One region of the Paenibacillus sp. FSL R5-0914 genome, then DNA from elsewhere that is predicted to be linked to it. Evidence: predicted binding sites of a transcription regulator. Region 1 holds the regulator's gene; each other region holds the start of a gene.
The links. The regulator CtsR, encoded in region 1, represses protease genes until heat stress. The targets are predictions, from matches to a motif close to ATGGTCAATAAAGGTCAAACA.

Region 1 (10,323 bases):
CATACCCAGTGGTAACAATATAGGACGAGGCTTACGATCAGCCGCATACCCAATGACTGGTTGGATCACGGAGGACGTCATGTTTAAGGCAAAGGAGATCCACCCAATCTGAGCGAAGGAGAGCATCAAGTTATCTTTGAGAATAGGAAAGATTGCAGGGATGACTGCCTGAATAGAATCGTTAAATAAATGAACAAAGCTGACAGCCAGCAAAATCTTATAGATTGTTGCTTGCTGCAGATTACGCTGCTCCTTGTCCTTGGTGTTTGTTTGGGTCGCAGCACTAGATGGATTTTTTTTCATTTAGACTCCTCTCATACGTATTATTAGAAGTTAATATATGGGATTACGATAAATTCTATTTAGCCATAAATTAAGGATTATTGGAATCAATTTGTGTTGGTTTGTGCTAGTTTGAAAGTATTTATTCGTAGATTATTTTTTATTTCAAAAAAAGCTTGCAAACATAAGAACAGCATGGTATATTATCTCTTGTGCTTATGACGCATCGAACAAATGAAACACAAACGATGAAAAAATAAGTTGACAAGAAATACGACAACATGATATACTCTAATTCCTGTGCAAGAGACATTTGATGTCGAAATGCCGGGAGCAAGTTCTTTGAAAACTGAACAAATGGAACGCGTTAATTTTTAAAAGATTCATTTAATGAATCGTCAGTTTCAAAATGAGCATATCGCTCTTTTCAATACTAATTGGAGAGTTTGATCCTGGCTCAGGACGAACGCTGGCGGCGTGCCTAATACATGCAAGTCGAGCGGAGTTATTTTGAAAGCTTGCTTTCAAAATAACTTAGCGGCGGACGGGTGAGTAACACGTAGGCAACCTGCCCCTTAGACTGGGATAACTACCGGAAACGGTAGCTAATACCGGATAATTTCTTTTTTCTCCTGAAGAAAGAATGAAAGACGGAGCAATCTGTCACTGAGGGATGGGCCTGCGGCGCATTAGCTAGTTGGTGGGGTAACGGCCCACCAAGGCGACGATGCGTAGCCGACCTGAGAGGGTGAACGGCCACACTGGGACTGAGACACGGCCCAGACTCCTACGGGAGGCAGCAGTAGGGAATCTTCCGCAATGGACGAAAGTCTGACGGAGCAACGCCGCGTGAGTGATGAAGGTTTTCGGATCGTAAAGCTCTGTTGCCAGGGAAGAACGTCCGGTAGAGTAACTGCTATCGGAGTGACGGTACCTGAGAAGAAAGCCCCGGCTAACTACGTGCCAGCAGCCGCGGTAATACGTAGGGGGCAAGCGTTGTCCGGAATTATTGGGCGTAAAGCGCGCGCAGGCGGTCATTTAAGTCTGGTGTTTAAACCTTGGGCTCAACCTGAGGTCGCACTGGAAACTGGGTGACTTGAGTACAGAAGAGGAAAGTGGAATTCCACGTGTAGCGGTGAAATGCGTAGATATGTGGAGGAACACCAGTGGCGAAGGCGACTTTCTGGGCTGTAACTGACGCTGAGGCGCGAAAGCGTGGGGAGCAAACAGGATTAGATACCCTGGTAGTCCACGCCGTAAACGATGAGTGCTAGGTGTTAGGGGTTTCGATACCCTTGGTGCCGAAGTTAACACAGTAAGCACTCCGCCTGGGGAGTACGGTCGCAAGACTGAAACTCAAAGGAATTGACGGGGACCCGCACAAGCAGTGGAGTATGTGGTTTAATTCGAAGCAACGCGAAGAACCTTACCAGGTCTTGACATCCCTCTGAATCCACTAGAGATAGTGGCGGCCTTCGGGACAGAGGAGACAGGTGGTGCATGGTTGTCGTCAGCTCGTGTCGTGAGATGTTGGGTTAAGTCCCGCAACGAGCGCAACCCTTAACTTTAGTTGCCAGCAGGTAATGCTGGGCACTCTAGAGTGACTGCCGGTGACAAACCGGAGGAAGGTGGGGATGACGTCAAATCATCATGCCCCTTATGACCTGGGCTACACACGTACTACAATGGCCGGTACAACGGGAAGCGAAACCGCGAGGTGAAGCCAATCCCATCAAAGCCGGTCTCAGTTCGGATTGCAGGCTGCAACTCGCCTGCATGAAGTCGGAATTGCTAGTAATCGCGGATCAGCATGCCGCGGTGAATACGTTCCCGGGTCTTGTACACACCGCCCGTCACACCACGAGAGTTTACAACACCCGAAGTCGGTGGGGTAACCCGCAAGGGAGCCAGCCGCCGAAGGTGGGGTAGATGATTGGGGTGAAGTCGTAACAAGGTAGCCGTATCGGAAGGTGCGGCTGGATCACCTCCTTTCTATGGAGAATCGTCTTCTGCAATGAAGACATTCAAATCGGAAGTTAAACTTCCAAAATCATTTAACGCGTATCCATTTGTTCGGTTTTGATGGAATTTGCGGGGCCATAGCTCAGCTGGGAGAGCGCCTGCCTTGCAAGCAGGAGGTCAGCGGTTCGATCCCGCTTGGCTCCACCAACAAACTTCATCTTTTTGTTATGTCTAGAATATTTTTAAACTTGATCCTTGAAAACTGGATACCGAAACGAATTTGCGTTTTAGAACATCTTTTAGCTAAAACTTGTGTAAACAAGTACGTTAGTTATTAGCTGGAAGCGAAGATTTTCAATTGTGCGAACAAGCGAAACATCGGAGCGAAGGTTAAGCTAATAAGAGCACACGGAGGATGCCTAGGCGCCAGGAGCCGACGAAGGACGTGGCGAACAACGAAACTGCCTCGGGGAGCTGTAAGCAAGCTTTGATCCGGGGGTGTCCGAATGGGGAAACCCAGCTGTGGTAATTCGCAGTTACTCATCTCTGAACACATAGGAGATGTAGAGGCAGACCAGGGGAACTGAAACATCTAAGTACCCTGAGGAAGAGAAAACAATAGTGATTCCGTCAGTAGCGGCGAGCGAACGCGGAACAGCCTAAACCTAAGAGCTTGCTCTTAGGGGTTGTGGGACGTCTCACATGGAGTTACAAAGGAATATGGTAGGTGAAGAGGTCTGGAAAGGCCCGCGATAGAGGTAAAAGCCCTGTAACCTAAACTGTGTTCTCTCCGAGACGGATCCCGAGTAGTGCGGGGCACGTGAAACCCCGTATGAATCCAGCAGGACCATCTGCTAAGGCTAAATACTACCTGGCGACCGATAGTGAAACAGTACCGTGAGGGAAAGGTGAAAAGCACCCCGGAAGGGGAGTGAAATAGAACCTGAAACCGTGTGCTTACAAAAAGTCAGAGCCCTATTTATGGGTGATGGCGTGCCTTTTGTAGAATGAACCGGCGAGTTACGTTTAACATGCAAGGTTAAGTCGAGAAGACGGAGCCGCAGCGAAAGCGAGTCTGAATAGGGCGATTTAGTATGTGGACGTAGACCCGAAACCGTGTGATCTACCCCTGTCCAGGGTGAAGGTGCGGTAACACGCACTGGAGGCCCGAACCCACGCATGTTGAAAAATGCGGGGATGAGGTGGGGGTAGCGGAGAAATTCCAATCGAACTCGGAGATAGCTGGTTCTCCCCGAAATAGCTTTAGGGCTAGCCTCGGTATAAGAGTAGTGGAGGTAGAGCACTGATTGGGTGCGGGGTCCGCAAGGATTACCAAGCTCAGTCAAACTCCGAATGCCATATACTTATTGCCGGGAGTCAGACAGTGAGTGCTAAGATCCATTGTCAAAAGGGAAACAGCCCAGACCATCAGCTAAGGTCCCCAAGTGTGTGTTAAGTGGGAAAGGATGTGGAGTTGCACAGACAACCAGGATGTTGGCTTAGAAGCAGCCACCATTGAAAGAGTGCGTAATAGCTCACTGGTCGAGTGACTCTGCGCCGAAAATGTAACGGGGCTAAACACACCACCGAAGCTATGGCTAGATACGTATGTATCTGGGGTAGGGGAGCGTTGTATGTGGGTTGAAGGTGTACCGTAAGGAGCGCTGGACAGCATACAAGTGAGAATGCCGGTATGAGTAACGAAAAGATCAGTGAGAATCTGATCCGCCGAAAGCCCAAGGTTTCCTGAGGAAGGCTCGTCCGCTCAGGGTAAGTCGGGACCTAAGGCGAGGCCGAAAGGCGTAGTCGAAGGACAACAGTTTGAAATTACTGTACCACCGTAATCCGCTATGAGCGATGGGGTGACGCAGGAGGGTAGTGACGCGGACTGATGGATATGTCCGTCTAAGCAGTGAGGCTGATGTGTAGGCAAATCCGCACATCGTTAAGGCTGGGCTGTGATGGGGAGCGAAAATTACAGTAGCGAAGGTCATGATCTCACACTGCCAAGAAAAGCCTCTAGCCAGGAGAAGGTGCCCGTACCGCAAACCGACACAGGTAGGCGAGAAGAGAATTCTAAGGCGCGCGGAAGAACTCTCGTTAAGGAACTCGGCAAAATGACCCCGTAACTTCGGGAGAAGGGGTGCCCCGGTAGTGTGAATAGCACGAGGGGGCCGCAGTGAAAAGGCCCAAGCGACTGTTTAGCAAAAACACAGGTCTGTGCGAAGCCGCAAGGCGAAGTATACGGGCTGACGCCTGCCCGGTGCTGGAAGGTTAAGGGGAGTGGTTAGGGGTAACCCGAAGCTATGAACCGAAGCCCCAGTAAACGGCGGCCGTAACTATAACGGTCCTAAGGTAGCGAAATTCCTTGTCAGGTAAATTCTGACCCGCACGAATGGCGTAACGACTTGGGCGCTGTCTCAACGAGAGATCCGGTGAAATTTTAATACCTGTGAAGATGCAGGTTACCCGCGACAAGACGGAAAGACCCCATGGAGCTTTACTGCAGCTTGATATTGAATTTGGGTACGATCTGTACAGGATAGGTGGGAGCCGTAGAAATCGGAGCGCAAGCTTCGGTGGAGGCGCCGTTGGGATACCACCCTGATCGTATCTAGGTTCTAACCTAGTACCCTAATCGGGTACGGGGACCGTGTCAGGCGGGCAGTTTGACTGGGGCGGTCGCCTCCTAAAGAGTAACGGAGGCGTTCCAAGGTTCCCTCAGAATGGTTGGAAATCATTCGAAGAGTGCAAAGGCATAAGGGAGCTTGACTGCGAGACCTACAAGTCGAGCAGGGACGAAAGTCGGACTTAGTGATCCGGTGGTACCGCATGGAAGGGCCATCGCTCAACGGATAAAAGCTACCCTGGGGATAACAGGCTTATCTCCCCCAAGAGTCCACATCGACGGGGAGGTTTGGCACCTCGATGTCGGCTCATCGCATCCTGGGGCTGAAGTAGGTCCCAAGGGTTGGGCTGTTCGCCCATTAAAGCGGTACGCGAGCTGGGTTCAGAACGTCGTGAGACAGTTCGGTCCCTATCTGTCGTGGGCGCAGGAAATTTGAGAGGAGCTGTCCTTAGTACGAGAGGACCGGGATGGACGTACCGCTGGTGCACCAGTTGTTCCGCCAGGAGCATGGCTGGGTAGCTACGTACGGACGGGATAAGCGCTGAAAGCATCTAAGCGTGAAGCCCCCCTCAAGATGAGATTTCCCAATTAGTAAGACCCCTTGAAGACGACGAGGTAGATAGGTTGGAGGTGGAAGTGCAGTAATGCATGGAGCTGACCAATACTAATCGGTCGAGGGCTTATCCTATACTTAGAACGCAAATTCAATTCGGATTCAGTTTTCAGGCGATTAAGCCTGAGCATTTACGCTGTAAATGCCCGTTTGGTGGCGATAGCGGAGGGGTTCCACGCGTACCCATCCCGAACACGACCGTTAAGCCCTCCAGCGCCGATGGTACTTGGACCGAAGGGTCCTGGGAGAGTAGGACGTTGCCAAGCACAATTAGACCACTGTTGAGTAATCGACAGTGGCTTTTTTGCGTTTATTATAGACTGTGGAAAACTTGTGGATAAACTTTTGAATTTTCAGAAAAGTTACGCACATGTGGATAGATGATTGAAGGAGAAATAATCCCTAAATAGTGTGGATTAAATACATATTTATATGGATCTGTCAACAGAAAACCTAAGTAGTACACGGGTTGCTGTGGATATAGCCGGGATTATGTGGATAGAGCTATTGATAAGTGGATAACTATTTTAACTTGGATGTGACAAGATTTCAAGACTATTTTTAAAACTGCATAGAGCTGTGGATAACTAAAAATAAAGTTATAAATAATGCAATAGATTAGCGTACAATTGACGCTCTTGTTATACTTATCCTAAAAGTAATTTTATAAAGGATGAGGTGAGTTTGTGGTAATTAGACAGTTACGTTCAGAAGAATTCGATGCAAGCATGAACTTGTCAGAATATGCTTTTCAGTACAAGCTTCCTAGTGAAAAAAGAGCAAGTGCTAAGGAAAGATTCAAGCCTGAACAGGTATGGGGTGCTTTTGAGGACGGAACATTGGAAGCTAAATTGACGATTATTCCTTTCCAAGTCTACATACAGGGCAGAGTGGTACCTATGGGTGGTATAGCAGGAGTGGCTACATGGCCAGAGAACCGCAGACAAGGACATGTGGCAAATCTTTTGTCTCATGCACTGCATACGATGAATGAGGCAGGTCAAACGCTCTCTTTTCTACACCCGTTCTTGATTCCGTTTTATCGTAAATTTGGCTGGGAGGTTTATTGTGAATATAAGAAATACTCTATTCCAGTAGCGAAGTTTCCCAAAAAGGTTGAAGTTGAGGGCAAGGTTAAACGGGACATCAAAGATATTGAAGTATTGGATAGCCTATACAATCGATTCGCTGTCAGTTATAACGGGACACTTAAGCGCGATTTGGATTGGTGGGAGAACTCTGTTCTAGATGATGAAGGAAAGAGTGCAGTATTTTACTCCAAGAGTGGTGAACCAGAGGGATACGTGCTGTATAAGGTAGAGAACAGAGAACTGGTCATTGATGAATTTGTTTTTTTGAATGAACAAGCTCGGCAGGGGCTGTGGACATTTCTTGCGAACCATGATTCGATGGTGACCGGTGCATCCTTAAAGCTAGTGCCTTCGGATGACATGTTACCTTTCTTGCTGCCAGATCCACGTATAGGACAAGAGAATTATCCTTATTTTATGGGGCGGATTGTTAATGCCAAGTCATTCATTGAAACTTACACCTTCAGAGGAAACAGTAGTCAAATGAAGCAGCTTATATATATCGAAGATAAGTATGCACCTTGGAATGATGGGTTATGGGCATGGAATATCTCTAATGAGGGCTCGGCTACTTTGATTCGAGTGGAAGGGGAACGGGCGGAAGCAGACTTGAGCTGTGATATAGGCACTTTGACAGCCTTGATGCTTGGATACAAACGACCAACAGAGATGGCTCGTTATGGAAGTGTCTCTGGCCACGCAGCAGCACTGGAATGGTTTGAAGAAATTATTCCACAAGCACAGACAGCTTTATTTGATCATTTTTAAAAATATAAGAAAGTATAAGTTTCATGCTATACATTATCCTTATATTTCTCGTATAAACGCTTATCGCCCTAATAAGGATACCGAAGGCGTTTATACTTGACAAAAATTAGGCTCTCCCCTTCGAAAGAAGTTGGGAGAGTTCTTTATTTCCGAATACATTCGCTGAAAAAAGTGAAAAATAAGAGAATCCACTTGGAATTAGCACAGAATATGTTATAATATTAAAAAGTCAAAGAAAGTCAAAGTCAACGAAGCATATTGACAGCGATCCGATCCTCTGAACACGTGGGATTATCCACAAATGTTTAAGTTCAATTAAAGACCATTGTCATTATGAATGCAAGTTGCAATCGGTATTATAAGATTTAAGCACTGGAGGATGAGTGATGCGCAATATCTCTGATATTATCGAACAATATCTGAAGAATATTTTGCATGAAAGTCCCGAAGGTACGGTGGAAATCCAGCGAAATGACCTGGCGGACCAGTTCTCATGCGTACCGTCACAGATCAATTATGTCATCAGTACACGCTTTACTCTAGAAAAAGGTTATGTGGTGGAAAGTAAGCGTGGTGGCGGGGGATATATTCGTATTCAACGTTTTGAATTACCGCCTAACGTGGCACTGCATGCCCATTTAAACCATACTATAGGTGGCGGGATTGATCAGAACGCTGCTGAAGGGCTGATTTATCAGCTGGAGGAAGCTGGTTTTCTAAGTAAGCGTGAAGCGTGCCTTATGCGCGCTGCTGTTTCTCGGGAATGCCTAACGGTTAAGATTCCATACCGGGATGAGATTCGTGCCAAGATTATGAAGGCGATGTTAATCTCTTTGTTAGGCAAATAATTGTCAACCATAAGGGAGGGGCTTTCGCTTATGCAATGCCAGGAATGTGGCGTCAAGCCGGCAACACTCCACTTCACTAAGATCGTGAATGGAGAGAAGACGGAGTTTCATATCTGCGAGAGCTGTGCACGGGAGAAGGGTGAACTCATTCCCGGAACGGCTGGAGGATTCTCCATCCACAGTCTGCTCTCAGGTCTGCTTGATCTTGAAGGTGCCGGCAAGGAGAAGTCGGCTGCAACGAAGACAACGCAGAGTCTGCAATGTGAGAATTGTGGGATGACGTACTCCCAGTTTAGCAAATTAGGCCGTTTTGGCTGTAGCTCCTGTTATGAATATTTTAACAGCGCACTGGACCCGCTTTTTAAGCGAGTGCATGGCAGTACTTCACATGTAGGTAAGATTCCGAAACGTGCAGGAGCTCAGATTGTGTTTAGACGCCAAATTGATGAACTCAAGCAGGAATTACAGCAAAGTATTACACAAGAAGAATTCGAGAAAGCAGCGGAGCTGCGAGATCAGATTCGTAAACTTGAAAAAGAAATAGCACAAGAGTAAAGTCTTTGATATATAGGGGGGATATGACATGTCAAGTCTCCGATTTACTGAACAAGCGCTTAGTGATTGGATGCGTTCTGGAGGTAGTCATTCCGAGATTGTAATTAGCAGTCGTATGCGTATTGCCCGTAATCTAGAGCATCTTCCGTTCCCAATGCTGGCTTCCTTAGAGCAATCGGAAGAAGTATTAGAGCTACTGGCTCCTGTGTTTCATGAGGAAGCAGCTGCAGATTTCGGATCTTTTCAACTCCTAAAGCTTGATGAAGTGAATGAACTGGACAAAAAGGTACTGGTTGAGAAGCATCTAATCAGTCCTAACTTGGCTAATGATTCGCGCAGTGCGGCTGTCTTATTAAATGAAGATGAGTCGGTCAGCATCATGATTAACGAAGAGGACCATCTGCGAATCCAGTGTCTGTTTCCTGGTCTTCAGGTTAGAGAAGCATGGGATCGTGCGACGGCGATCGATGATATATTCGAGGCAGCTGTCAATTACGCTTTTGATGATAAAAGAGGATATTTGACTAGTTGTCCCACCAATGTTGGTACTGGGCTTCGTGCCTCGGTAATGCTGCATCTACCAGCGCTTGTAATGACTCATCAGATCAATCGCATATTGTCTGCAGTAAACCAAGTGGGATTGACTGTAAGAGGAATTTACGGTGAGGGTAGCGAAGCAGTAGGGAACATCTTTCAAATTTCTAATCAGATCACTCTCGGTCAAACGGAAAGTGAAATTATAGAGAACCTTCACAGTGTAGTTACCCAGATTATTGAGCATGAGCGAAATGCACGTGAACGGTTGCTTGTTGATTCCGCCCTGAGAATAACAGACCGAGTGAAACGTTCTTACGGAATTTTATGTTATGCAGCTCTTATGGAGCTTAAAGAATCCGCTCAACGCCTGTCTGATGTGAGACTTGGGGTTGACCTTGGCATTCTGGAAGGTCTTTCGATTTCAGTGCTTAATGAACTTAACGTTAAGACACAGCCAGGATTTCTGCAAAAGATGTTCGGCGATGAGCTGAACGCTACTGAACGAGATATGTATCGGGCAAAACTGCTCCGAGAGACACTGGGAACACAACATTAATATAGATATTTATTATTCATGGAGGTGCAGGAGATATGATGTTTGGAAGATTTACGGAACGCGCACAAAAAGTGCTAGCGCTGGCGCAGGAAGAAGCTGTTCGTTTAGGACACAACAATATTGGTACAGAACATATTTTGCTCGGACTTATTCGTGAAGGAGACGGCATTGCTGCTAAGGCATTAATAGCTTTAGGGCTAGGTCTTGAAAAAATCCAGGACGAAGTGGAGACACTGATTGGCAGAGGTCAAGAACAGCCTACGAACATTGCTTATACTCCTCGCGCTAAAAAAGTGATTGAGCTGTCGATGGACGAAGCCCGCAAATTGGGTCATACGTATGTTGGCACTGAGCATATTTTGCTTGGACTTATCCGTGAAGGGGAAGGTGTCGCGGCTCGTGTGCTTAATAACCTCGGCATCAGCTTGAACAAAGCTCGTCAACAAGTTCTTCAGCTCCTAGGAAGCAGCGAGGCTGCCTCT
Region 2 (10,323 bases), on a different contig from region 1:
ACCGTACGCCTTTTCCTGTTTTTCCATCATCCACGCGAGTAACGCCAGCTCCTAATGTAGCATCATAGGAATTTCCGGACTGATCAGAGACCGTCTGCGCGCCTTCTTCAAATGGATAATGAACAACAAGATCAGTGGCCGTATTCACTTCATGTAATAAATTCGTTCCAGGACCTTCGCCTAGCTTCGCTGACAACTGCTGGAACTCGGTGAATGTGCTGTCCGTGGACTGGCCTCTCCACATCTTTTCTGCAAGGACAGGCATCGCTTTCTTCACACGATCGTGGACGTCCGCCTCACTTACTTTCTTGCCCATCATATCGTTCCAAGCCCCAAACATCGCACCGAGCAGGTTCGGCTCACCTTCCTGCAGCTTCGTATTTCCACCAAAGTTCGTTGGGTCCCAGTTATTAAACAACCACTGAGAATCCAGATAATCATGGTAATATCCAGCTTTCGGTACAATGTAGAGCGTGGAATCCACCGTATTGATAATTTTGAATCCATCTCTCACCGATGCTACCGGATCTTGCCAACCGTTATTCCAGGCGTTTACGGCTATATCCTTATCTACTACCGTGGTACCCGGGAATGCATTCAAGCTGCCCCACATTCTTGATTTCTTTCCCTTGCTCTTTAAGTGTTCGTTCATCGTGTTCAAAAACTCGCGATACTTCTCAAATGTAGTCCGATCATTAGGTGCGAATTCATCGCCTCCAAAATGAACTGTTTCTGAATCAAACCATTCCCCATCTAAATATTCGTCCCATACATCCTTGATGAAATCGACCGTTTCCTGACGTGTAATATCCAGATGATCGACAGGCAAATTATCCTTAACCAGATCTGGTCTAACCTTTGTAAATGAAAGAGCATGGCTGGGGGTATCAATTTCCGGCGTGATGTTAAGCCCCCGTATTTTGGCGATGTCCTGCAGTTCACGCATATCCTGTTTCGTGTAGTGTCCATCCTTTGCCGTTAATTCCGGGTACTTGGTACTTTCTAAACGGAAAGCCGTATATTTGTTCCAATGCTCCCGGCTGTTATCCTTAAAAATCTCGTTATCGTTCAGATGGAGCTGGAAATCATTCATTTTGTAGTAGGACATAAATTTGGCGTAATCCTTCAGGAAGTCTATCGTGAAAAACTTGCGTCCTACATCAAGCATAAAACCGCGTTCTCCATACTTAGGAAAATCCTTCGCTACCCCTTTTACAATGCTGGTCTTCTCAGGATCTTGCTCCAAAATTTGTAGTGCCGTTCTTGTTCCATAGAACACACCGGTCTCGGTGTTTGCATGTATTTCCACATAATCTCCTACTTCAAAGTAGTAGCCTTCCTTGCCAATCGATTCATCAGCTGTCTTATCGAGCCTAAGCAGGAAGTCCCCTTTAGAAGCAGGCTTATTTTGAACAATCGGTAAATCGTATCCGGTTAATTCCTTAAGATCCTCTTGAAAGACCTCTGCGGTATTTGGTAGTTGGCATAAACATTCGTCGGTGGGAATTACGATTCTGGAATTAGCTGTCATCTTGAAAGAACCACTACCACCAGTCCACTCTTGTAAACTAGGTATCACTTTTGGTTTAGCGTTCTCTGCTTCAGCTGCTGCTGCAACTGGTAGTGGAGTAGAGTAAAGCACTAGACAAAAAACTGTAAGGGCGTACACCCATTTTTTCATCTGTCATCCTCCTACTAGTCAAATCATCCCTTTTGAAAAAAACCAGGTACATCATGTTTAGTTACTCACACATGTACCTGGCCTATGATCTTGATTACTCTACAATTTTGCGTGCTATAATAACCAAATCTTCCAACCCGACTTTGCCGTCACCGTCAATATCTGCTTTCTTCGCTTTCTCCCAATCTGGGCTTGCTGTAGTCTTGCCGTACTGCGCTGCAACCATTGCCAGGTCACCAATCGTTATTTTGCCGTCACCGTTAATGTCGCCTTGCGTTCCTTTCTTACCAATCTCTACATTTACGGAAGAGATCGCTGCCGAAATTTCTTTACCCTGATCATCTGAAATGATTGCACTCTTAACGGCGATTGCCCCATTTACCGTTTGGTTAACTTCCTTCGCTTTAAAGGTTAATTCGAGGACATCTGCACTGTTACTAATTCCATGGGTCGCACCTTCACTTGCTACAATAAAGCGAAGTTTACCTGGGGTGCTGTTGATTGAATCAATAACGCTTACCCCACTAATTAACGAACGCGCCTCAACGAATTCCATAACATCCGCGGCATACTCTAGGGCGATGTCCTGCGCAAAAATCTTATCAGATAGATTCCGTAGTCCATATTGAACTTTGAACACTTCTCCTGGCTGAACTTGACTTGGCGCTGTCAAAGTAGAGGAAGCTTTTAACTCACCGTCTGTTTCTGTTACGATAACTCGGCTGGTCGCAGAGAAGCCCCCATCCATTGTTGTTGCCGTAATTACGGTTTCGCCTACCTTCAATCCCTTAACTAGAGCATGACCTTCTTGCTGTTCAACGGTTGCTACAGCTTCATCACTGCTGCTCCAGAGTACTTTTTTATTCGAAGCATTCAGAGGCTCTATTACAGCGTTCAATTCGCCCGTGCTGCCTACTTTAATCTCTAGCTGTTCTTTATCCATAGCGATGCCTGTGACTTTTACTACCTCTGCCTCATCCTCCGTCTTGAACACATTGAGTTCTGCAGCAGATGCGAAGGTACCCACGCCTTCTATAGCCTCAAGTCTCAAATGTGTTGCTTCTACAGCTGTAAAGCGAACAATTTTTGTGGTCTGATCGAGGGACCATGATCCATCTGCAATTTTTGTGAAATTCGTTCCGTCAACACTCGTGTACAGGTTATAGCTTGTAATCGTTCCATTGGTTCCAGATACTCTAGGTGAATAATTGAATTGATTAATGTTATATTTGCCTCCGAGGTCCAAAGTAATGGATTCCGGTAAGTGTGCCGGGGTCCATTTCGTATGCCAGATTGTAGACATATCTCCATCGAGTGCAAGACTCGCTTCACCTCCAGGCTGGAAGCTACTCGCCGTTGCAGTCATTTGCGATTGTGGAATTTGCGTGTTAGGCATATACACATTAATCGTCGAGGCTGCACTTTTTTTACTTCCATCCTTTGCGGTAGCAGTAATGATGGCTGTTCCCGCTTGAAGTGCAGTAACTTTTCCGGCCTGATTCACCGATACAATTTCCGGATGGTCAGAAGTCCAGAGCAGTGTCCGGTCCTGAGCATTTGCTGGTTTTACCTGAGCGCTAACAGTGCTTGACTGTCCTTTGTTCAGATCCATCTTATTTGGCGTTAGTGTAATAGTCGAAACAAGTACACCTTCCTCCGGAACGATCGCACCCTCATCATCGACTCGAATGTTATCGACCACCAGCGTACCGGTTAACTCCTTCTGACTGTTCAGCTTGTTTTTGATAATGGCCAGATAGGCATCTTTCGCCCCTTCGGTTGTAAAAGATAGATCCAGCGTGTCGCGTCCTTCTTTCAAATTCTCACTCACCAGATCACGAACTACCCCATTCTCCTTCACTCGAATAGCCACTGTGTACATATCCATCTCATCTGAATTGTAGTCCATCGTCAGATGGTAACGGTTATCCTCCTTCATTCGGAGCGTGTGAGGCAATGTACGCAGCCATTCACCGGTTGCATCTTCATTCGTTTTAAGCGACCAATTACCATCCAGAACATAATTCATGATCTGATTGTCGCCTTTTTCAACTAAATGCGTACGAACTGGACCTATTTTAGAATAAACGAAGGGACCCCAGCCCTCATCAACGTTCTCGAAATCCTCGAACAATACAGAATTACCAGCGTCAGTCTTGGTTGGATTCTCCCATACTCTTACATCGTCAAAGGTTACAGTCGAACTTCCATCTTCTACATTCAAATAGAGATTGGCGGTCTCACTAACCGCATCAAAGGTAACCTTAATCCGCTGGAAGTTCGTGCTCACATATTTATGCTGCTGGGCTAAAAAGCCATGCTCTGTGTTATCCAGTGTATTGACAACCTTGTCAGCCCCTTGCTTCACACCGATTTCCACGGTGCGTTTCCCATCTACTTTCACCCATACTGATGCAGAATACGTCTTGCCCGGTGTAAGTCCGGTAATCTCCTGCTGAATTACTGCATCACCAGGACCCTTCACTTGAAGCTGGTCATCGGCGTTACTGTTCTTCACAAATTTAATGTGATCATCACTTGCAGCTGTGGAAGATTTCTTCCAGCTACCGAATGTTTGGCTGTCAAAGCCAGGGTCCTTTACCGAACTCCCTTCGCCCCATGCCATTTCCGGCTCTTCAGCAGCTGTTGTCTTATACAGGGCATAACCAATCCCCGGCTGCGCGGTAAGTGTGACTTTACCTCCAGTTACTTCTACACTGCCAACATGCTCACGTCCTAAATCTGTCAGCTTATACAACTGTGCCGTCGTTACGTTACTCCATGAGTCTGGAAGACTCCAAGTCGTTTGGCCACCCGCTGGATTCCAGTGATAGATTTTATCTTCTGTCTCAGGACTCCATGGAATAAAGACCGTACTGTCACTAATGTTGCTGCTATCTGTCATGATAGCGATTTCACGACCATCCTTACTTAAATGGATCTTACCGTCCTGCTTACGTTCAACTACAACCTTCTTTTCAAAATCAATACGGTTATCGGTCATCTTGATGATCGGGAAATGCTGCATATATTTTGTTGGTAGATTGTGATTGAAGAATGCCGCACTAGTTGATTGGTAGCTGTAGAATGGAGCACTGTTCTGCCAGTAACCCACCCCTACCTGCTTATTCCCTTTCAGTAAAGGGGTTGTTAAGAAGCCATCCAGCGATTGATTCCGTAGGAAACGGGTAACCTTGCTATCGTCACCTTGGTTCGGGTACCCCGGATCTGTTCCCCAATGAACCCAAGCTGCCTGCTCAAACAGAGGTCCTGCAAATTCTGTTCCGAGCATCCAGCCGTTACCGTTGATATAATCTGCGAGTTTCTTCGCATTGTAATCGGCACCATCATATACATCCACATATACAAACGATAGGTTGTCGCCTGTGTCGCTTTTCAGCATATCCAGACGTCTTTTTAATTCACCGGATTCCACATCTTTGGTTTTGTTAACATAGAATGTTTGATCCAGCCAGCCCCAACCTTTACTCAATGGCTGATTCATATTTTCCATTTTGGTGCCGAAAGCATCCAGCGCGTATTCTGTTGCGTTAATGTGTACACCGCCGCGGATATTGTATTTCTTTCCTTCACTCAAAATATAATTAAAATCCTTCACTCCACCCTGACGGATACCGATATGACCGCCGTAATCTGGGTGAGAGTCATCATGACCTTCCGCTTGATATCCTTTGAATAGAATCAGCTGTCCAAAGCCATCCGTGAGATTAGAGATCTTCTTCGCATTATCAAAAGCACGCAAGAACGGAGAAGTTGTAGTAGATCCGATGTTCATGCTGATATAAGAGATATTGTCCCTTATCATTTCACTGCCGGTTGGAGCATCCGTATTCTGACGATATACAATAGCTCCATCTTGCCAGTCAACAACTTTGTCTCCATTCGCATCTGGAGTCAGTACAACCTTAGCCCAAGGCAGTGGCTCCGGATCAAGCACAGTACTTCCACGATAAACCCATGAGCCTCCTGATAACGCTGCTTTCTTCGTATGGAGTGCTGTATCATCGCCTACCTTAATACGTACCTTATCAAAACCATTTACTACATTGGTGATTACACTCGCAGCTAAGACGTCGGAGTTAACGAATGCGTATGCACGACCCCCACTCACGTCTGCTACTCCTGTCTTAAGATCGTTAAATTCGTCCTGTACAACGTTCCAGCCCCCAGTTATCCGGACAGCCGTTTCCTGCGCTGTAGGCTGGGTTCCAATTACAGAGACAAGGTCATGATCAGGGAATTCGATCGTTCTTACTTTTTCAGTACCATTCTCTTCAATGCTGGCCACTTTGAACTGAAGAATGTTATCCTGAACCTCCATTTCAACTTTGAGATTCACTTTAATTTCTGGAATCTGAAGCGTGTAGGCTGCAGACTCACCATGAGTGGCATCTGCTGCTTTTTTACTAAAATCAGAAGCGACTATGAAATAGGACTTCTCGTTGATTTTTATCTCATTAAATCCATTTAACTGTCCATACATTTCCGCGCCGCTGTCTAACCATGTGTATTGTTTAACCCGAGGGAACTCTTTATCGATTTCAACCTTCATGGTGTCAGAGCTTAGAGTTTCAGTAATCGTAATCGGCCTCGGTACTGGATCAGTGGATACAATTGGAGTTACCTTCACATCGTCAATCCATAGGGTCTTGTTATTAAACCAGCTGCGTAGTCCAATCTTCCCTGCACTTGTCGATAATGAGGGAAGACTCGTCGTAAGCACGTTATTGCCATCGATCGATAAAGCTACGCTACCTTTCTCATAGCGCAATTTGAGGGTATACTGTTGGTCAGCAGCAAAGGTAAAACTAGGAGCCGTAATATTTCCATACGATTCCGTCCCTCCTTTCATTGCATCCCAGCCCCAAGAACCCGCATCATATTGGATAACATTGTAGTTATTGCTATCGACGAATCGGTAGACCAGTCCAAATCGTGTGGCAGGCTGACTAAATTTTAACTTCACCTCATATTCAGCATTGGCAACCTGAGGTGAATCTTGGTCTGCTAAAATAACAACCCCTTGTGTCACCGCCTTAACAGCACCTTGATCCGCCGAAAAAGTAGTGGTCCCCTTAGCTGCAGCCCATCCCTCGATGTTGCCATCATTGTAATCTCTGAAATACACGTCCGATTCTTGAGCCGCGAATACGGCTGCCGATGGCAAGCCAAGCTGTACCCCTAGCAACAACGTCAATAGCAAGCTAACCGCTTTGTAACGTTTTCTCATCTCTATGACCTCTTTTCACTTAAATATAAGTAGAATGAACATTATCAATTCACATATTTCCTTTAATTGTATGTTTTTGACATCACAAGGACATAATGAGCCCTCCTTCCATAAGAAGGTGCGTCATTATATGTTTTTTTGTATTACTTGGAATTTAACAATCGCTTGATAACAGCGGCTGATTCCGCTCTTGTAGCAGATTCTTTTGGTGCAAATGTAGTCTGAGTTCTACCTTTCATTAATCCAGATTTCAAGGCAAAGCCCACCGACGCTTTAGCCCACGGGCTTATTTTACTATCATCTTTAAACGCAGTGGTGGAATCTGAGGCCATACTATCGACCTTTACACCGGAAGCATAAGCTTTCGCTCGCATCAGCATCGTTGTCATTTCTTCACGAGTAATGCTTTTTTCCGGAGCAAATTTCGTCTTGGACAAACCACTAATAATTCCGGCTGCATAAGCTTTCTTTACCGTATCTTCGTACCAAACTCCTGATTTCACATCCGTAAACGGATTACCTCCAGAACCTTCTTTAAGATCTAATGCTCTGGCTATAAGAGCTGCGAATTGTGCGCGAGTGATGTTATTATTCGGGGCAAAGCTGTCGGCATCCATGCCTTCAACAATTCCTTTAGTGACCATTTCCATGATATCTTGCTTCGCCCAATGTGAGACGATATCGCTGAAAATCTTGGTGAATGTTGAGGATTGATTCGGGGTGAATTCCTGATCTTTCAGATTACGATCAAGAACCTTTAATGCGGTCCATTTTACTGCAGTTGTACCAGCCCTTTTAGCTTTAAAGGTAATCGTGGCAATGTCCAAATTACCCTTTTCACCATTCACATTTCCGATCTTGGTATGGGCTATCGTAATTTCATTGTTTTTCACGATTGGAGATACAGAAAAGCCTTTGATCTTCGTTTCTGCTTTTACAATCTCAAGCACTTTCGGGTCAAAATTAAATTTAGCTTCATATGCGTATAAGTCTTGAATATCTTTACCCTTTAATGTAACGGTGAACGTAGAATTAGCAGATTCAGTAGCTGATGTCTGCATCTCGAAGTCAGAGACTTTTTCAGCATGGACTGTACTCAACCACATGGAAGAACATAACGTACAGATTAGTGCGAATGTGAATCGTTTGCGTCTCATAAGAACATCCCTTCACCCGTGAATTTTAACTCCCCCCTATCATATGGATTTTGAAATCGGATACACATGATTTATTTTGTTCAACATTGATTATTTTTGTTATTCATTCTCTCTGCGATAAGCTAAGGGACTAATTCCTGTGATTTTTTTAAAAATACGACTGAAATGTTCTGGATTCACGTATCCTACTTGCTCAGAAACCTCGTATATTTTCATTCCGCTCTCCAGCGCCTTTTTAGCCTTCTCGATTCGCAGATTCGTCAGAAACTGAATGAAATTAACACCTATTTCTTTGGAAAACTGTTTGCTTAAATAGCTCTCGCTTACACCGACAATCTGACTAATATTCGACAAATGGACATCTTCGTTAAAGTTTTTCTCTATGAGCTCTTTCGTTTTAGCAACAACAGGGCTAAGAAAGCATTCCTTGGGTTGATCTTTCGGATGCAGCTTTTGATGCAGATGTTCCAAGAACAGTCGGCACCAATGCACCGTATTCTCCCAGGTTTCCTGCTTATAAATATGATCCGTGATAGGATAAGGCAGCTTATCATGAAGCTTTTCCCAAGAAACGCCTTTTTGATAAATTAATGCACTTGCCTCCCAAGTCATATCGACTACATCTGATTTGATAAGCTCAGGTGAACAAGGGTATCGCTGAATCAACAAGCTACAGCAGTGTTCATAGACCTCCTGCCATTTCATTAAATCCGGATCACTTAATGACTTCAGCATTTCGGTTCTAGCCAAATACCATGCCTCTTTCCAGTCACTTTCCTTAATAGCTGGACGCCTTTCAGCTTCCGGATAATATAATCGATTGTACCCCTGGTAGAAACTCAACCCTGCTAATCGTTCAGCTTGGCGGAATAATCGGTTCCACTGCTGATGACCATCCACAATATCACTGATGCCCATAGAAAGCTTCAAATTAATAAATTGCTTTAATCTCATGCTCACCTCAGACAAGATTATGTCTGTCAATCTACGAATGGCGATGATGCTGCATTGCTCTGGAAAAGAGAAGAACAAAACATAATGCCTGTCATCATATCTGCATACTTTGCAGATCCCTTCACTTCTACTTCGATTCGTTACCGTTCGTATCGTCTGCATAATCATACGGTGTGAATCTTCAAATTGAACGGTATCTGATAGCCTAAGAAGCGCAACCTCCAGATTTTTTTCCCCCATATGCTTTCGAACAAGCTCCAACGAAGGCGTTATATCATCATCTGTCACTTCTAAAGAATCCGATAGGCAAAGTCGATGCAGAACGGAACAGATCGAAGCTTCTACGTCTTCTAATGTTGATACTGTCTTTGAGGAGCTTTGCCGCCGCTTCAATTCATCCACAGTCTTAGTCAGTACCGGTGCAATATAAGTTTCATCTAACTTGGCTTTAACAATGTAATCAAAGGCGCCGAGCACAAAGGAATCTCTTACAAAAGAATAATCTCCGTATGCGCTAAGCATGATGGTTAACGGTTGATTCGAAAAAGTAGTGTTATTCAGTGCTTCGAGTAGCTCTACTCCATTCATATTTGGCATTTGAATATCCGCCAGAACTAGATCCACATCCTGATGGATTTTCAGCATATTTAATGCCTCCTTACCATCTCCTGCTTCCCCTGCAATCTCAAAATCGGTCGAAGCAATGGATATATACTCCCGGAGGGCTAACCTAGCTAATGGTTCATCATCAACAATGAGAGCTTTAAATTTCATCATAAATCCCTCCATAATTGATCTATAGGATTACCTCAAAGCCTCAACCGCTATCTCCCAATCATCATTCAATTTTTCTTGAATATCGGACACCTCAGCACCTGAAAAAATTTCTTGTGCAGCCTTCTTTTCATCAAACTGTATGGCATTTTTTACTTTTTCAAACTTCTCATCGATCCCCAGGTACATAAACGGCTCAAAGGGGTGCTTCTCTTGAACATTGTTGAAGAACGGCAGGAATGATTCAATATTGATCACTGTCGATGAATTTTGCGAATAATTAATATACACTTGGTAAACATCCCGGCTAAATACCCACTCCAAAAATGCTTTAACTTCTTCCGTATTTTTGGAGTTTTTATTGATCGCCATATATTGATCTGGCATAGTGATTGCCTGCAAACGCTCTGAAGTTGTCTCTCTCCAGGGCAATGTGAACGCATCTAAATCTTTATCATCCTTCATTTTGGATAAATGATCTCTAAGATACCACTGACCGAGTGCAA
Region 3 (10,323 bases), 800 kb from region 1:
AACCAATAATCTTTTGAAATGACTTTCTATCGCATGACTAAAAAGCCCCCAGGGGCTTTTTTTTATACCAAAAAATAGATTTTAACTGTGCAACATTTACCAAAAAGACTCGTCTAGAGGATAATAACAAATCACAAAAGATGAAAGGGGCTGGCAAATATGAAAGGTTTGGTAAAAAAGATTGGTTCAGTGTTGATTGTAGGAAGTTTGTTAATTGGAGGGATTAGCATGAGTGGAGTCTTCCAAGGTCCCGCAAAGGCTTACGCAGATGAAGTGCAGAAAAATGTCGTTAGTGTAGTAGGTAAAGGTGAATTGTCCATCAAGCCGGATATTGTATACTTGTCCATCGGTGTGGATACTACGGCTACAACTGCGCAAGAAGCGCAAAAAACAAATGCTGCTAAAATCCAAAAGATCACTACACTACTGAAGGGGACTTGGAAAATCGCAGATAAGGATATTCAAAGTACCCAATTCTATGTGCAACCCAACTACAGTTATAGCGAAAAAGAAGGACAGCAAGTGAAAGGATACAACGCGAATCATACACTGTTAGTGTCCTATAGAGATCTGACCAAGGTTGGTGAATTGCTAGACGCTGCATCTGCGGCGGGGGCAAATAATATCGGAAATGCACGTTTTTCCGTGGAAGATACTTCTGCCTTTGAAGCTCAGGTGATTGAAAAGGCGATGGCGAACGCAGATGTTAAAGCAGGTGCTATTGCTAAGGCAGCTAAACGTAGCTTGGGTCAAGTAATCACGGTCAGCCAAAATGATGGCAATGTCACTCCGGTTTATTTTGAACAAAATCTAAAAATGGAAATGGCTGCAGCAGATGCTGGTGCAAGCACATCCGTTCAACCGGGAGTAGTTAAAGTTACAACACAGCTGAGCGTAATGTATGAATTGAAATAGTAGCAGAACAAGATGATTGCAGAGAGGAGAGGTGATCTTCCACTAGTAATAGTGGGGGGCGCCTCTTTTTTTGTGTAAATTCTCCAAGATTAGGTTTAATAAACTGGAAAGGAGTGGGAAAACAAGATGATGAATATTTCAAAAGAAACAGTACGCAAATGGGGCATAGGTTTGATGTCGGCGGGATTATTGCTTGGTGGAGGATTGCTGCCTAGTGATAAGGGTTATGCAGCGTCTGATCAGACGAAGAGCAAGGCTATTGCTGCAAGTATAGCTTTAAAGGCGAACGGGGTAATTTCTCAGCAGACAGGTATTTTGCAGGAAAGGAAGGTCTGGATTCCGATTACCTTTATGCGTGATGTGCTGCAATTACCTCTAACTTATGATAAAAAAGAAAATGCATACACGATCGGAAAGGGAACGACTAAGGCCAAGTTGCTGTTATCTAGCTATGGTACTTCAATTTGGGTGAACAATTATTACATTCGAGAGTATGAAGGAAAGCTAATAAACAACCGGCTCTATGTTCCATCCGGTCTGTTAAATGATTATTTGGGCTATAAAGTGGATTGGAGTCGGGGCTCTAGTAGGTTGAATGTGGTGAATAGATCACAGAATGCGTTGATAGTAACCACGGAGACCTATGCTAAGGATCGAAAAGAGGCTTTGATCCAGCTTGATTATCCGAAGTTTAGTGGATTAAGCAATTCCAATGCACAGCAGGCCATAAATGATATTTTGAAAGAAAGTGCCATGAAATTCGCTGCAGGCGCAGAGAAGGATATCTCGAATCGATCCGGGTCAGAGCCTAAGTATACCTATGATATAGATTATGTGGTGACCTACAATCAGGATGGTGTGATCAGCTTAGTGATGTCACAGTATAGCGATACGGGCGGCGCTCATGGTATGACCAATCGGGAGGCGTTTACCTTTTCGCTCAAGGATGGCAAACGTCTACTGTTGGGCGACCTGTTCGGAGCTAACCCAAACTACAAAAAAGAGTTGAATGCTAAGTTGAACAAGCTAGTAAAAGCGGAGGAAAGTTATTTGGGAGGGTTCAACGGATTGAATACGGAAAAGTATTTTTATCTGAAGGATGATCAGGTCGTTCTGTTCTTCCAATTGTATGAATACACAGCTTATGCTGCGGGGTTCCCGGAATATCCCTTTACTTTCAAAGAATTGTTGCCGGAAGGCGGTAGCCCATTTGCTGCTGTAAAATAAATAGAGAAGTCGTACCCGCTAGTGTCACCACTGGACATCTCCCCCTTACCAGAATCACCTCGAATTCATATGCTAAATGGAGTAACTAGTTTATGAACGGGGGAGAGCTATGAGCTATCAATACACTGCAATTGGCGATTCCTTGACGACTGGATTTGGCGCTCTGCCAGGGAACGGTTTTGTACCGGTGTACCGTAGAATGGCGGAAGGGAGACTGCGTTCTAATGTAGCCTCTACGAATTTGGGCGTGAATGGATTGACTACTTCTGAACTGGAACAGCGGCTGCGGGGGAGTGCAATGACTCGCGAAGCCATTCGAGCAGCCGACATCATCACTCTATCCATCGGTGGCAACGATTTAATCCATGCTGCGAAGGCTGCAGCTAGACAACCTGAAAATTTATCTAAAGAGCTGCGAAGATCATTGCAAGAATGCAAACAAAATTTTGCTGCAATTATGAGTATCCTCTTCCAATTGAAGACGGGAACGCGTAGACCTTTTATCATTCGGATTGTGGGACTGTATAATCCTTATCCTCAGGTAGTGGGTGCTACAGAGTGGGTGCGGCAGTTTAACCGCTATGCCTCACAGTATAGTAGCCGAGTATGTGGGTTTGCTTCTATCTATAGTGAGTTTGCAGGAAATGAGAGAGGGCTATTATCGATTGACCACTTACATCCGAATGGCCGAGGCTACCGTGTGATTGCTGAGAAACTCGATGCGCTTGGATATGGCGGTTTGATTTAACTGAGATTCGTATGAAGTGGTGGTCTGAAAAGTAAAGAGGCTGTGCGCTAACCATCAAGTGGATAGGGCACAGCCTCTTTGTGTTGTTTTATAGCTTACACACCGCTAGGCAGTGTTTTCTCGATGACTTTATCAACGATACCGTAAGTTGCCGCATCTGCAGCAGTCATGAAGTAATCACGATCTGTATCCTTCTCAATACGTTCTAGCGGTTGACCTGTACGTTCTGCAAGAATACGATTCAACTTATCACGCAATTTGAGGATACGACGGGCACGGATTTCGATATCCGTTGCTTGACCTTGAGCACCACCCAGAGGTTGGTGAATCATGATCTCACTGTTAGGCAGTGCGAAGCGTTTGCCTTTAGCGCCAGCGTTAAGTAGGAAAGCTCCCATAGAAGCTGCCATACCCACACAGATGGTGGAAACGTCCGGTTTAATGTACTGCATTGTATCAAAAATAGCCATACCTGCAGTAATGGAACCGCCGGGGCTATTCACATAAAGGTGAATGTCCTTCTCCGGATCTTCGGCAGCCAAGAACAGCATTTGTGCGATGATAGAATTGGCTACCACGTCATTAACCTCCGTTCCAAGGAAAATGATGCGGTCCTTCAGCAGGCGGGAATAGATGTCATAAGCGCGCTCACCGCGGTTGCTCTGTTCTACTACCATAGGAATATAACTCACGTGGAAAACCTCCTTGATATTGGTTCTTCAAATGTATTCATTTTTACTCTTGCCGTATTACCCACATGATAAACAAATTCAAACAAAAAGTCAAAGAAAGTCAAACTTATATTCAAAAAAAAGAGCCGACACGCGGCTCTTTGGTTAAGTAGTAGTATAGGCACTACTAAATTATGTGCAAAAGTGAAATTAATGGCGCGCCCGCCAAGAATCGAACTTGGATCTCAGGCTTCGGAGGCCTACGTCATATCCATTGGACCACGGGCGCAACAAAAATGATTATAATACAATTTCTGTGCAAATGCAATGAATTAATAATACTGTACTCAGGCTCTATCCCTTGTCTTCAAGGTGGACAAGCGTACATTGTGTTTCACTCAGCTAAAGAATCTGGATTGTTAATGACAGGTTTTTTGGAGCAGAACCTCTTTCCCAATCTTATAAATGTATAAGAAGACAAGCGCTTGAGAATTCTACTCTCGGAAGACTTGCACTTCGAGCAATATTTGGTTAGAATATGAGTGGGACTTAAAAAGTTTACCCGGGACATTTTGAGACCATGAACAAGGGAATAGAGGAAGACGAAGTTGCAGGAGTGAAAGTATGCGTAATTTATTAGATATCCAAAAGCAGCTTCTGCCTGATCTCATGGAAACCCTTAAGAGACGGTACACGATTCTTCATCAGATCATGCTGTCCGATATAATTGGGCGCAGAACGCTTGCCGCTTCGCTTGATATGACTGAGCGGGTACTGCGTGCCGAGACGGATCTTCTGAAATCGCAAGGGCTCATTGAGATCGAGAGTGTTGGCATGCGCATTAGCGCTGCTGGGCGTAGACTGCTTGATTTGCTAGAGCCGGTCGTTAAGAGCCTGTTTGGTCTGGATGAGCTGGAAGAGAAAATTCGGGCAACGTACGGTCTGGATAAAGTTATTGTGGTGCCGGGTGATTGTGAGTCATCGCCGTTCACCAAACGTGAGCTTGGCCGAGCGGGTGCAAAAGCGCTGCTCAGTGTACTTCGTACAGATGATATAGTTGCTGTCACAGGTGGATCAACGCTTGCCGACATGGCTGATCAACTGACACCGCCGTTATCCCTTTCCTATAAGAACGCTTGGTTTGTTCCGGCGCGTGGTGGATTAGGAGAGAGTATGGAGATTCAAGCCAATACGATCGCCTCAACAATGGCAAAACGGGTAGGAGCGAATTACCGGTTGCTGCATGTACCTGATTTACTTAGTGGGGATGCCTACCAGTCACTAGCACTTGACTCTAATATTGGTGAGATTGTACAAATCATCCGCAGTTCGCGTATTATTGTACATGGGATTGGGGATGCCATTGAAATGACTCGCCGCCGCAAGCTGGATGAGGCAACTGTCTCAGAAATCCAGGGTGAGGGAGCCGTGGCTGAATCCTTTGGGTATTACTTTAACGAAGATGGTCAGGTTGTCCATACGATGCTTACGATGGGACTACGTCTAGAAGATATTGTTCGGACGGAGACAGTCATCGGTATTGCTGGAGGCAAACCAAAGGCCAAAGCCATTCATGCCATGCTGCGTTTCGGGCAGGAGAATATACTCGTCACCGACGAGGCTGCTGCTGTGGAAATCGGCAAGGAAATTGATAATCAGTTACAGATATCCTCGTAACTCACTAGAACATATATCTTGCATCATACTTAACATTGTTGTCATGACAGGCTTCACGGTCTGTTTTGAATAAATAAAACGAATTCTAGGAGGAACTATTCAATGAGTGTAAAAGTTGGAATTAACGGATTTGGACGTATTGGACGCCTTGCTTTCCGCCGTATTCAAAATGTAGAAGGTATCGAAGTGGTAGCAATCAACGACTTGACTGACGCTAAGATGCTTGCTCATTTGCTTAAATATGATACAACTCAAGGTAAATTCCAAGGTGATGTTGAAGTGCATGATGGCTTCTTCAAAGTCAATGGCAAAGAAGTTAAGGTTCTTGCTAACCGCAACCCTGAAGAATTGCCATGGGGCGACCTAGGCGTTGATATCGTACTTGAGTGCACAGGTTTCTTCACAACTAAAGAAGCAGCTGAAAAACACTTGAAAGGTGGAGCTAAGAAAGTAGTTATCTCCGCTCCAGCTACTGGCGACATGAAAACTGTCGTTTACAACGTTAACGATGACATTCTTGATGGTACTGAGACTGTTATTTCCGGCGCATCTTGCACAACGAACTGCCTAGCTCCAATGGCAAAAGTATTGAACGACAAGTTCGGTATCGTTGAAGGCTTGATGACTACAATTCACGCTTACACTGGTGACCAAAACACTTTGGATGCTCCACACGCTAAAGGTGACTTCAGACGCGCTCGTGCAGCAGCTGAAAACATCATTCCTAACACTACTGGTGCTGCTAAAGCAATCGGTCTTGTTATTCCAGAACTTAAAGGTAAATTGGATGGTGCGGCTCAACGTGTTCCAGTTGCAACTGGTTCCCTGACTGAGCTTGTAACTGTTCTTGATAAGAGCGTTACTGTTGAAGAAATCAACGCAGCAATGAAAGCAGCTTCCGATCCAGACACTTATGGTTACACTGAAGATGAAATCGTATCTTCCGATATCAAAGGTATGACTTTCGGATCCCTGTTCGATGCTACACAAACTAAAGTATTGACTGTTGGCGACAAACAACTCGTTAAGACTGTTGCTTGGTATGACAATGAAATGTCCTACACTGCACAATTGGTTCGTACTTTGGAGAAATTCGCTAAAATCGCTAAGTAATCGACTTGATATAAGTAACATCTATAGAGCGGAAACAGAAGTTCCTTGTTTCCGCTCTTTCTAAATGTATTTCTTGTTTCCTGCTAGAAACAACTTTGGGTGTGGAGGAATTAATCATGAACAAAAAGAGCGTCCGTGATGTAGAAGTAAAGGGTAAACGCGTATTTGTACGCGTGGATTTCAACGTACCTGTAGAAGACGGTAAGATTACTGATGATACTCGTATTCGCGAAACCCTTCCAACCATTAAATATTTGATTGAGAACGGTGCAAAGATCATTCTTGCGAGTCACATGGGTCGTCCTAAAGGTCAATTCGTAGATTCCATGCGTTTGACTACTGCTGCTGAACGTCTGTCCGAGCTTCTCGGCAAACCAGTAGCTAAAGCTGACGAAGCTGTTGGCGAAGCTGTCAAAGCAAAAATTGCTGAGCTAGGCGAAGGCGACGTACTTGTACTTGAGAATGTTCGTTTCTACCCAGGTGAAGAAAAGAACGATCCTGAATTGGCTAAACAATTTGCTGAACTGGCTGATTTGTTCGTCAATGATGCGTTTGGCGCGGCTCACCGTGCACATGCATCGACAGAAGGTATCGCTCATTTCCTACCAGCTGTATCCGGTCTTTTGATGGAGAAAGAATTGACCGTTCTTGGTAAAGCTCTTACTAATCCAGAACGTCCTTTCACTGCGATCATCGGTGGTTCGAAAGTTAAAGACAAGATTGATGTTATTGATAACTTGTTGTCTTTGGCTGATAACGTCCTGATCGGCGGTGGATTGTCTTATACATTCACTAAAGCACAAGGCTTTGAAATCGGTAAGTCACTTGTAGACAACGACAAACTTGACGTTGCTCTTGGATTCATCGAAAAAGCTAAAGCACTTGGCAAAAACTTCATGCTTCCTGTTGATGTTGTTGTTGCTGATAAATTCGGTGCTGATGCTAACACTAAGATCGTTAATTACAATGAAATCCCAGAAGGTTGGGAAGGACTTGATATCGGACCTAAGACTCGTGAACTTTATGCCGATATTATCAAGAACTCCAAGCTGGTTGTCTGGAATGGACCTATGGGCGTATTCGAAATCGATAAATTCGCTGAAGGTACACTTGCAGTAGCAAAAGCTTGTGCAACAACTGAAGGTTACACTGTTATTGGCGGCGGAGATTCCGCAGCAGCAGCAGAAAAATTCCACCTGGCTGACCAAATGGATCACATCTCCACTGGTGGCGGTGCATCCCTTGAGTTCATGGAAGGCAAGGCGCTTCCTGGCGTAGAAGCACTGAACGACAAGTAAGACGTATAGAAGGAGGCAATTTAATTCATGAGAACACCAATTATTGCGGGTAACTGGAAAATGTTCAAAACAGTTCCTGAAGCAGAAAGCTTTATTGCTGACATCAAAGGCAAAGCAGAAGTAGAAGGCGTTGAGACTGTAATCTGCGCCCCATTTACTAACCTGCCTGCACTTGTAGCAGCTGCAAAAGGTACAGACATCAAGATTGGCGCACAGAACCTGCACTTTGAAGATAACGGTGCTTACACAGGAGAAATCAGTGGTGTAATGCTTAGCGATCTTGGCGTAGACTATGTAATCATTGGTCACTCAGAGCGTCGTGCTTATTTTGGCGAAACAGATGAAATCGTGAATAAGAAAATGCATGCTGCATTCCGTCACGGTATCACTCCAATCGTATGTGTTGGCGAAAAGCTCGAAGAGCGTGAAGCTGATCAAACTAAAGCAGTATGTAAAGTGCAAACTGAAGCTGCATTCCAAGGACTTAGTGCCGAGCAAGCAGCAAAAGTTGTCATTGCATACGAACCTATCTGGGCTATTGGCACAGGTAAATCATCCACTTCCCAAGATGCTAACGAAGTTATTGCTTACATCCGCAGTCTTGTAAAAGATTTGTATGATGTTGCAACAGCTGAAGCTGTTCGTATTCAATACGGCGGCAGCGTGAAGCCTGAGAATGTAACTGAGTACATGGGCCAAAGCGACATCGATGGTGCGCTTGTTGGCGGTGCCAGCTTGCAGCCTGCTTCCTTCGTTCAATTGGTTGAGGGGGCGAAGTAAGATGTCAGCTCCAAGACCTGTAGCTTTGATCATCATGGATGGTTTCGGTTTGCGTGGAACATCTGAAGGTAACGCCGTTGCTCAAGCTAACAAACCTAACTATGACCGTTACTTGAAACAATATCCTAATACTACCCTTACTGCTTGTGGTGAAGCTGTTGGTCTTCCAGAAGGCCAAATGGGCAACTCTGAAGTAGGGCACTTAAATATTGGTGCAGGACGGATTGTATACCAGGATTTGACTCGTATCGATAAATCGATCCGTGAGGGCGAATTCTTCGATAATGAAACACTGGTAGCCGCAGTTAGAAATGCTAAGAACACAGGTAAAAAGCTTCATCTTTACGCGCTTGTATCCGACGGAGGGGTACATAGCCATATTAATCACCTGTTTGCTATGCTTGACCTGGCTAAGAAAGAAGATATGCACGAAGTGTATATCCATGCTTTCATGGATGGCCGGGACGTACCTCCAGATAGTGGTAAGAAGTTTGTTCAAGATCTGGTTGCTAAGATTGAAGAAGTTGGAGTAGGTACAATTGCAACGGTATCCGGGCGTTATTACGCAATGGACCGTGACAAACGTTGGGATCGTGTAGAAAAAGCCTATCGTGCTATGGTTTATGGCGAAGGACCGAAATACACAGATGCTCTGCAAGCTATCACTGCATCTTATTCAAATTCCGTGTTCGACGAATTCGTTGAACCTAGCGTGATTGTAGACAGTGAAGGCAAGCCGGTAACGGCAGTAGAGAGCGGCGATTCTGTCGTGTTCCTCAACTTCCGCCCTGACCGTGCTATTCAGTTGTCACAAGTGTTCACGAATCAAGATTTCCGTGGTTTCGACCGGGGTCCTTTGTTCCCGCAAGACTTGCACTTCGTATGCCTGACTACTTTCAGTGAAACGGTACAAGGTTATGTAGCCTATTCACCGAAGAACCTGGATAACACATTGGGTGAAGTACTTGTGCAACACAACAAGAAGCAACTGCGCATCGCGGAAACTGAGAAGTATCCGCACGTAACGTTCTTCTTCAGTGGTGGACGTGATGAGGAACTTCCAGGAGAAACTCGTATCTTGATCAACTCTCCTAAAGTGGCAACCTATGATCTTCAACCCGAGATGAGTGCTTACGAAGTGGCTGCAGCCTGCGTAGCAGAAATCGAAGCGGAAAGACAGGATGCTATTATCCTTAACTTTGCAAACCCTGATATGGTTGGACACTCCGGTATGTTGGAGCCAACAATCAAGGCTGTAGAGGTAACTGATGAGTGTGTAGGTAAAGTAGTGGACGCAGTAGTTGCCAAGGGTGGCGTTGCGATCATTATCGCCGATCACGGTAATGCAGACATGGTATTTGATGAGAACGGTCGTCCGTTCACAGCTCATACCACTAACCCGGTTCCGTTCATCCTTACGGATGAAAATGTTGTATTGCGCGATCGCGGTATCCTTGCTGATGTAGCACCAACCATTCTGGATCTGATGGGAATTCCGCAACCTGCGGAAATGACTGGTCAATCCATGATCGCTAGTCGCAAATAAGGAAACAATACCTAAGATTAAGCTTCAACAATCAAAACCAAAACATTGTTTAAAGGAGATTAACTAAAATGACTATTATTTCTGATGTTTATGCTCGCGAAGTCCTTGACTCCCGTGGTAACCCTACTGTAGAGGTTGACGTTTATCTTGAATCCGGTGCTAAAGGCCGCGCTATCGTTCCATCCGGCGCTTCCACTGGCGCTCATGAAGCTGTAGAGCTTCGTGATGGCGACAAATCCCGTTACATGGGTAAAGGCGTTCTGAAAGCTGTTGAGAACGTAAATGAAATCATCGCTCCAGAAGTTATTGGTATGGACGCTCTTGACCAAGTGGGCATCGACAAATTGA

Region 2: the regulator CtsR is predicted to act here: its motif matches at 6,934-6,954, upstream of MKX60_RS28695 (endo-alpha-N-acetylgalactosaminidase family protein).
Region 3: the regulator CtsR is predicted to act here: its motif matches at 3,669-3,689, upstream of clpP (ATP-dependent Clp endopeptidase proteolytic subunit ClpP).

The regions. Positions count from the first base shown of each region.
Region 1 is NZ_JBBORH010000001.1:1,529,266-1,539,588, forward strand. Features, by position in the region: gene MKX60_RS06535 (MFS transporter) at 1-303, opposite strand, end outside; rRNA gene MKX60_RS06540 (16S ribosomal RNA) at 717-2,274, shown strand; tRNA gene MKX60_RS06545 (tRNA-Ala) at 2,376-2,451, shown strand; rRNA gene MKX60_RS06550 (23S ribosomal RNA) at 2,633-5,561, shown strand; rRNA gene rrf (5S ribosomal RNA) at 5,636-5,752, shown strand; gene MKX60_RS06560 (GNAT family N-acetyltransferase) at 6,173-7,345, shown strand; gene MKX60_RS06565 (CtsR family transcriptional regulator) at 7,732-8,193, shown strand; gene MKX60_RS06570 (UvrB/UvrC motif-containing protein) at 8,224-8,748, shown strand; gene MKX60_RS06575 (protein arginine kinase) at 8,777-9,841, shown strand; gene clpC (ATP-dependent protease ATP-binding subunit ClpC) at 9,877-10,323, shown strand, end outside.
Region 2 is NZ_JBBORH010000003.1:1,238,865-1,249,187, reverse strand. Features, by position in the region: gene MKX60_RS28700 (family 20 glycosylhydrolase) at 1-1,681, opposite strand, end outside; gene MKX60_RS28695 (endo-alpha-N-acetylgalactosaminidase family protein) at 1,776-6,932, opposite strand; gene MKX60_RS28690 (S-layer homology domain-containing protein) at 7,076-8,089, opposite strand; gene MKX60_RS28685 (response regulator transcription factor) at 8,189-9,820, opposite strand; gene MKX60_RS28680 (ABC transporter substrate-binding protein) at 9,848-10,323, opposite strand, start outside.
Region 3 is NZ_JBBORH010000001.1:726,966-737,288, reverse strand. Features, by position in the region: gene MKX60_RS03060 (HPr family phosphocarrier protein) at 1-9, shown strand, start outside; gene MKX60_RS03055 (SIMPL domain-containing protein) at 160-915, shown strand; gene MKX60_RS03050 (PdaC/SigV domain-containing protein) at 1,042-2,142, shown strand; gene MKX60_RS03045 (GDSL-type esterase/lipase family protein) at 2,252-2,890, shown strand; gene clpP (ATP-dependent Clp endopeptidase proteolytic subunit ClpP) at 2,986-3,582, opposite strand; tRNA gene MKX60_RS03035 (tRNA-Arg) at 3,776-3,850, opposite strand; gene MKX60_RS03030 (sugar-binding transcriptional regulator) at 4,186-5,238, shown strand; gene gap (type I glyceraldehyde-3-phosphate dehydrogenase) at 5,341-6,351, shown strand; gene MKX60_RS03020 (phosphoglycerate kinase) at 6,468-7,649, shown strand; gene tpiA (triose-phosphate isomerase) at 7,677-8,429, shown strand; gene gpmI (2,3-bisphosphoglycerate-independent phosphoglycerate mutase) at 8,431-9,975, shown strand; gene eno (phosphopyruvate hydratase) at 10,044-10,323, shown strand, end outside.